DNA from 2 places in the Ectopseudomonas mendocina genome. Region 1 is predicted to be linked to the other one. Evidence: predicted binding sites of a transcription regulator. Region 1 holds the regulator's gene; the other holds the start of a gene.
What was found. The regulator FliA, encoded in region 1, starts transcription of late flagellar genes. The targets are predictions, from matches to a motif close to CTAAAGTTTNNNNNNNNNNNGCCGNTAA.
Positions count from the first base shown of each region.

Region 2: a site for FliA is predicted at 1,912-1,939, ahead of C7A17_RS01135 (methyl-accepting chemotaxis protein). Genes of this name have one in related genera too.

Region 1 is NZ_CP027657.1:4,466,487-4,469,947, reverse strand. Features, by position in the region: gene C7A17_RS20650 (protein phosphatase CheZ) at 1-534, opposite strand, end outside; gene C7A17_RS20645 (chemotaxis response regulator CheY) at 554-928, opposite strand; gene fliA (RNA polymerase sigma factor FliA) at 1,037-1,783, opposite strand; gene fleN (flagellar synthesis regulator FleN) at 1,780-2,610, opposite strand; gene flhF (flagellar biosynthesis protein FlhF) at 2,700-3,461, opposite strand, start outside.
Region 2 is NZ_CP027657.1:226,472-229,932, reverse strand. Features, by position in the region: gene C7A17_RS01140 (ATP-binding protein) at 1-492, shown strand, start outside; gene C7A17_RS01135 (methyl-accepting chemotaxis protein) at 570-1,880, opposite strand; gene C7A17_RS01130 (AraC family transcriptional regulator) at 2,003-3,001, opposite strand; gene C7A17_RS01125 (dicarboxylate/amino acid:cation symporter) at 3,343-3,461, shown strand, end outside.

The sequences.
Region 1 (3,461 bases):
CAGATCCTGGTAGTCCTGCGCCAGCAAAATGTCGTTGAGATGGCTGGAGAGCTTGTTGCCATCACGCTCGCTGCGAGCGAGGAACAGTTCGATACGCTTGGCCAACTCACGAAAGCCATCGGCGCCCATTTCACGACGCATGAAACGGCCCCACTCAACGCTCAGACTCTGCGCCTCATCGCTCAGGTCATTGACCAGCGGCGCGCTCTGCTCCACCAGATCCATGGTGCGGTTGGCAGCCTTCTCGGTCATGGTGACCACATAATTCAGGCGTTCGGTGGCATCGGCGATCTGCGACAGCTCCTGGGCATGCGGCATACGCGGATCAAGCTGGAAATTGACAATGGCATTGTGCAGCTCACGGGTCAGCTTGCCGACCTCGTGATACAGGCCACGATCACGAACCTTGTTGAGCTCATTAATCAGTTGTACCGCGGCGCCGAAGTTGCCTTGTTCGAGGCTATCGACCAGATCGCGGGCGTTGCTTTTCAGGGTCGACTCAAGGTCACCCAGCGTGGAGTCATCGTGTTCCATAGCACCCTCGCGGCCGACATCAGCCGTTGACCCGCTCGAAGATCTTCTCGATCTTTTCCTTCAGCACCTGGGCAGTGAAGGGTTTGACCACATAGCCGTTCACACCGGCTTGGGCCGCCTCGATGATCTGATCGCGCTTGGCTTCGGCCGTCACCATCAACACCGGCAGGTGCTTCAGACGTTCGTCGGCGCGCACGGCACGTAGCAGGTCGATGCCGGTCATACCGGGCATGTTCCAGTCGGTCACCAGAAAGTCGAAGCTGCCGCTTTGCAGCATCGGCAGCGCCGAGGTGCCATCGTCGGCTTCTGCGGTGTTGGTGAAACCCAAATCCCGCAAGAGGTTCTTGATGATCCGTCGCATCGTCGAGAAATCGTCAACGATGAGGATTTTCATGTTCTTGTCCAAGTCGACCTCCGTACAGTCCCAAACGTATTGCGCTCGCAACCACGTCCTTTAATCATGAAACCGTTAACAGGCCGTTTAAGCCTGCGAATACGCTGTTCAGCCAGCGCGCCATTCACTTAGCCGCGAACGCAGACGCGCTGCGCACTGGCTATGCAACTGGCTGACGCGTGACTCGCTAACCCCCAGCACTTCGCCGATTTCTTTCAAGTTCAGTTCTTCGTCGTAATACAGCGCCAGCACGAGACGTTCACGCTCCGGCAAACCAGCGATGGCATCGGCCAAAGCCGCCTGGAAGCGTTCGTCTTCGAGGTCCCGCGAAGGTTCGAGGTGGGTGTGCCCGGCGTCTTCGTGCAACCCGCCATGCTCGCCGTCCTGCAACAGGTCGTCGAAGCTGAACAGGCGGCTGCCCAAAGTGTCGCCAAGAATGCCGTAGTAATCCTCCAGACTCAATTGGAGTTCGGCCGCAACTTCGTGATCTTTAGCGTCACGCCCCGTTCTGGCTTCAACAACACGAATCGCATCGCTGACCATACGGCTGTTGCGGTGTACCGAACGCGGCGCCCAATCCCCCTTGCGCACCTCATCGAGCATGGCACCACGAATACGGATACCGGCGAAGGTTTCGAAGCTGGCACCCTTGCTGGAGTCGTATTTGCGCGAGGCTTCGAGCAGGCCGATCATGCCGGCCTGGATCAGGTCATCGACCTGCACGCTGGCCGGCAGACGGGCCAATAAGTGATAGGCAATCCGCTTGACCAGCGGCGCATAGCGTTCGATCAGCTGATGCTGGGAATCCTGCGCCTGAGCCTTGTTGTACATACGAAGTCCAGAGGCTGCTGTCATACGGCCGAGTCTGCAGTCGGTTGATGCACCAGACGCTCGACGAAAAATTCCAGATGGCCACGGGGATTGGCCGGCAACGGCCAGGTGTCGACCTTCTGAGCTATCGCCTTGAACGCCAGGGCGCACTTGGATCGTGGGAAGGCTTCATAGACGGCACGCTGCTTCTGCACGGCTTTACGCACACACTCATCGTAGGGCACGGCACCGACATACTGCAGGGCGACATCGAGGAAACGATCCGTCACCTTGGTCAGCTTAGCAAAGAGATTGCGCCCTTCCTGCGGGCTGTGGGCCATGTTGGCCAACACGCGGAAGCGGCTGATACCGTGGTCACGATTGAGCAATTTGATCAGCGCGTAGGCGTCGGTGATCGAGGTCGGCTCATCGCACACCACTACGAGAATTTCCTGCGCCGCGCGAACGAAGCTGACCACCGCATCGCCAATACCGGCCGCAGTATCGATCACCAGTACGTCCAGGTTTTCGCTGATATCGCTGAATGCCTGGATCAGGCCGGCGTGCTGCATCGGCGTAAGACTGACCATGCTCTGCGTACCGGACGCCGCCGGCACGATACGGATGCCGCCCGGCCCCTGCAGCAGCACGTCACGCAGATCGCATTCACCTGCGATCACATCGGCCAGGGTGCGCTTGGGCGTCAGGCCCAACAGAACGTCGACGTTGGCCAGGCCAAGGTCAGCGTCCATCAGCATCACCCGACGGCCGAGATCGGCCAGGGCCATGGACAGATTGACCGACACGTTGGTCTTGCCGACGCCACCCTTGCCGCCAGTCACCGCAATCACCTGTACGGGATGCATACCCATGTTATTTCTACACCTTGTCTAACTTCGACTTGGCCATTTGGCCGTTCACTCCCGCCAACCACGCGGGAGGATGCACTGTTCTCGTCGCTTCAGCCGGCACGTGCCGGACTGTGGTATAGCCCGGCGAACATCTGCGCCATGGCATCTTCGCTCGGCTCCTCGGCGGCCTGCAAACCTACCGCGCGACTGACCAGTTGATGACTGCGCGGCACCTGCAGATCGTCCGGAATACGCGGCCCGTCCGTGACATAGGCTACCGGCAGATGCTGGCCTATAGCCAGACCTAAAACCTCGCCCAGGCTCGCCGCCTCGTCCAGTTTCGTCAGTATGCAGCCTGCCAGTCCACAACGCTTGTAACTATGGTAGGCCGCCTTGAGCACTTGGCTCTGACTTGTTGCAGCCAGAACCAGATAATTTTTCGCATTGATACGCGCCGAAGCCAGGCTTTCCAGTTGCAGACGCAGTGCGGGATCGTTACCCGGCAGGCCCGCAGTATCGACGAGCACCACACGCTTTTTCGCCAGCGGAGTCAGCGCCTGCAGCAACGACTGACCAGGATCGACCTGAGTCACCGATACCCCCAGGATACGCCCCAGGGTCTTGAGTTGCTCCTGCGCGCCAATACGGTAACTGTCCATGCTCACCAGAGCGACCTGCTGCGCGCCGTACTTAAGCACGTAACGCGCGGCCAGCTTGGCTAGGGTGGTGGTCTTGCCCATGCCAGCCGGGCCGACCAAGGCAATCACCCCGCCCTCCTCCAGCGGTTCTACCTTCGGCGTTCTGATCGCGTGGGCCAGGTGCGCCAGCAGCATGCGCCAGGCCTGACGCGGCTCGGCCACGCCTGCCACCTT
Region 2 (3,461 bases), 1.5 Mb from region 1:
AGCCAGCAGGTCGGCTATCAGCTGCAGCGTGCCAGCCTGCGTCGTAGCGGCCTGGTGCGCCACCGTGAACGGGTGTGGCCGCTGCTCGATGGCCTGTGTCGCTCGCTGGACAAGGTCTACCGCGACAAGCGCGTGGAAGCGACGCTGGATGTACCCGAGCATAGCCAGATCACCATGGAGCGCGGCGCGCTGATGGAACTGCTCGGTAACCTGCTGGAGAACGCCTACCGGCTATGTCTGCATCGTGTGCACATTCGCCTGGAGCCGCTGGCCGGTGGCTGCCTGATCACCATCGAGGACGATGGGCCTGGTGTGCCGCCGGATCAACGTGCGCGCGTGCTGCAGCGCGGCGAACGCCTGGATGCGCAGAATCCGGGGCAGGGTATCGGCCTGGCGGTGGTCGAGGACATCGTCGAGAGCTACGACGGTGAGCTGAGCCTGGAAGAGTCGGAGTTGGGCGGGGCGTGTTTCCGGGTGCGTTTGTACGATTGAGGCTGTAGGGCGCGCCGCGCGCACCGCTGTTTTCCACGGTGCGCATGGCGCAGCCTACCTTTGCCTTGTCGTCGTGCTCAGAGCTGCGTCGCGAAACGCTCCACGGCCTTGACCACGCGCTGCGCGCCATCTTGGATTTCTTCGATGACCTGACCGGCCTGGGCGGACAGTTCCAGGCCAAGTTCGGCCTGGCTCTTGCCGCGGTCGATGATCTCCACGGCGCGTTCGGCGAGTTGCTGGTTCTGCTCGACCACACTGGTGATTTCCACGGTAGCGGCGCTGGTGCGCGAGGCCAGTTGGCGAACTTCGTCGGCGACCACGGCGAAGCCGCGGCCCTGCTCGCCGGCGCGCGCCGCCTCGATGGCCGCATTGAGTGCCAGCAGGTTGGTCTGTTCGGCAATGCTGCTGATGTTCTTGACGATGGAGCCGATCAGTTGGGACTGCTTGTCCAGCGCTTCGATGCCTTGCGCGGCTTCCTGCATGCGGTTGGCCAGTTCATGCATGGCGTTGAGCATCTGCTGCACCACGGCGGCGCCATTTCGCGCGCTGCTATCGGTGCCTTTAGAGGTGTCGAAGGCGATACCAGCCGCTTCGGCCACTTCCGCCTCACGCATGACCTGATCGGTGATCACGGTGGCGAACTTGACCACCTTGTACAGCCGGTTGTTGGCATCGGTAATGGGGTTGTAGGAGGCTTCCAGCCAGACATCGCGACCGAGGCTGTCCACGCGCTTGAAGCGGTCGACGACGAATTCGCCACGGCGCAGCTTGTCCCAGAACGCTTTGTATTGCGGTGACTTGGCCTCAGCCGGATCGCAGAAGATGTTGTGATGCTTGCCTTGAACTTGCGCCAGGGTGTAGCCCATCGCGTCGAGGAAGGGCTTGTTGGCGGTAAGCACCACGCCATCGAGGTTGAACTCGATCACGGCGGTGGAACGCTGCAATGCCTTGATCAGGTTCTCGTGCTCGCGCGAGGACTCGATGGTACGAGTCAGGTCGCTGGCAAACAGCGAGAACTGCTTGATTCGTCCCTGGCTGTCGCGAATAGGTTGCAGGATCGAGCGCAACCACGCCTCTTCACCATTGCCACGCTTGAGGCGAATGACGCCAGCCAGGTGCTCGCCACGTTCCAGGGCATGGCGGACACGGTGATGGAAGTCCAGATTGCGCACGTGATCGGGAATCATCTCCAGCAGGTTCCGGCCGTGCAGTTGTTCGGCACGGTAGAGCATTTCCTGCTCGAAGTTGCGGTTGACCGATTCGATGCGACCCTGTGGATCCAGATACAGGGCGAGCATTTCCTCGTTCAGGCTGGAACGTACCTGTTCGATGGACGCCAGTTCTTCACGCAGGGCTTGCAGCTCTTGTTTCAGGCGGGTGGCGAACATCGCTGGGATTCTCTGGATTGGGCTGGGAGTTATGTCGGCCTTGCCTGGCGATTGTTTAAGACAAAATCCATTGAATGTCCGGGTGATTGTTGCGATTTATGGCAGCTTCGCCAGGGCCTTTCTCAGCCTTCCTGGGCTCGATAGGCGCCTGGCGTCAGTCCTGTCCATTTCTTGAAGGCGCGGTGGAAAGCCGAAGGTTCGGAGAAACCGAGTTGCTCGGCGATGTCCTGGATCGCCAGTTCATCTCGGCCCAGGTGATAGATGGCCAAGTCGCGCCGCAGATGATCCTTGAGCTCCTGGAAGCTGGTGCCTTCTTCGCGCAAATGGCGACGCAGCGTTTGTGGGCTGGTGTGCAGGTGTTGGGCGACGTGTTCCAGGTCGGCCCAGGTGCGACAGTCCCGGCCCAGCAGGCGGCGGATCTGGCTGGTCAGGCTGTCGCCGCCATCTGGGCGTGCCAGCAGATCGGCGGGGGAATGTTGGAGAAACTGCTTGAGCGTACGTTCGTCCTGCAGCAGTGGCATGCTCAGGTAGCGGGCATGGAACAGCAGGCTGGTCTGTCCGGCGGAGAACCGCCGGCTACTGGGGAACAGCAGTTCGTACTCGGCGGCGTGCTCCGGTTCGGGGTAGGCGAAGGTGGCCTCTTCCAGGCGAATGCGCTGGCCGATCAGCCAACTGCCGAGGCGGTGCCAGATCACCAGCAGGCTTTCCACCAGGAAGTGATCCGGATCCCACAGGGTGCTGTCGTCGACGCTCAGCCGCGCCCAGTCGCCTTCACGCTGCAGGCGGATCACCGGTGCGTCCGGGAACAGGCCGTAGAACAGCGCGCCGCGGCTCAGCGCCTTTTCCAGGCTGCGGCAGTGGATGATGGCGTGCCCCATCATGGCGAAGGTGCCGCGTCGGCTCGGCTGGCGCCCGAAGCCCAGGTACTCGTCATCCAGTGCTTCCCAGAGCAACTGCATCAGCCGAGCGAACTGCTCGGGGGCAATGCGTGCGCGGGGTTCCTGAAGGATCGCCGGCTGGATGCCGGCGCCGCGCAGAATGCCCTCGCAGGCCAGGTTCTGGCGCTGGGCGCCGCGCAGAGCGGCGCGGACGAAATGGCTGGCGATGGTGCGTTCGCGCATGGGCAGGCCCGTCGAGGTGGTCGCCGATGGTAGCCAGAGCAGCCTGCACCCAACAAGTCACCTGCATGACCCGTGTGCGGATGGATATCCGCCAGGCCCTGGCATCTGGTCGTGCGGAAAACCGCCACAGATGAAATTATTGCTTGGCTATCTAAATATATAAATTATTGTTTTTATTGGTTTTTTTATATTTTTTCGGAGTGGCATGCGGCTTGCGATAAGGCGAGCAAGGCTGCGGTTCACGCGCCTCGACAATAAACCCCTCCAGATGGAGGGAACATGCTTACAAAAGGGCTACGCAGTATCGGAAGGATGCACTGCGTGGTCACTGAGGAACTGCCATGACGACCGACGTTATCCGTCAACCGTTCTACAAAATGCTCTACGTACAGGTTCTGGTCGCAATCACCATCGGCATCCTGCTCGGCCACTTCTACCCGGAAACCGGTGTAGCGCTGAA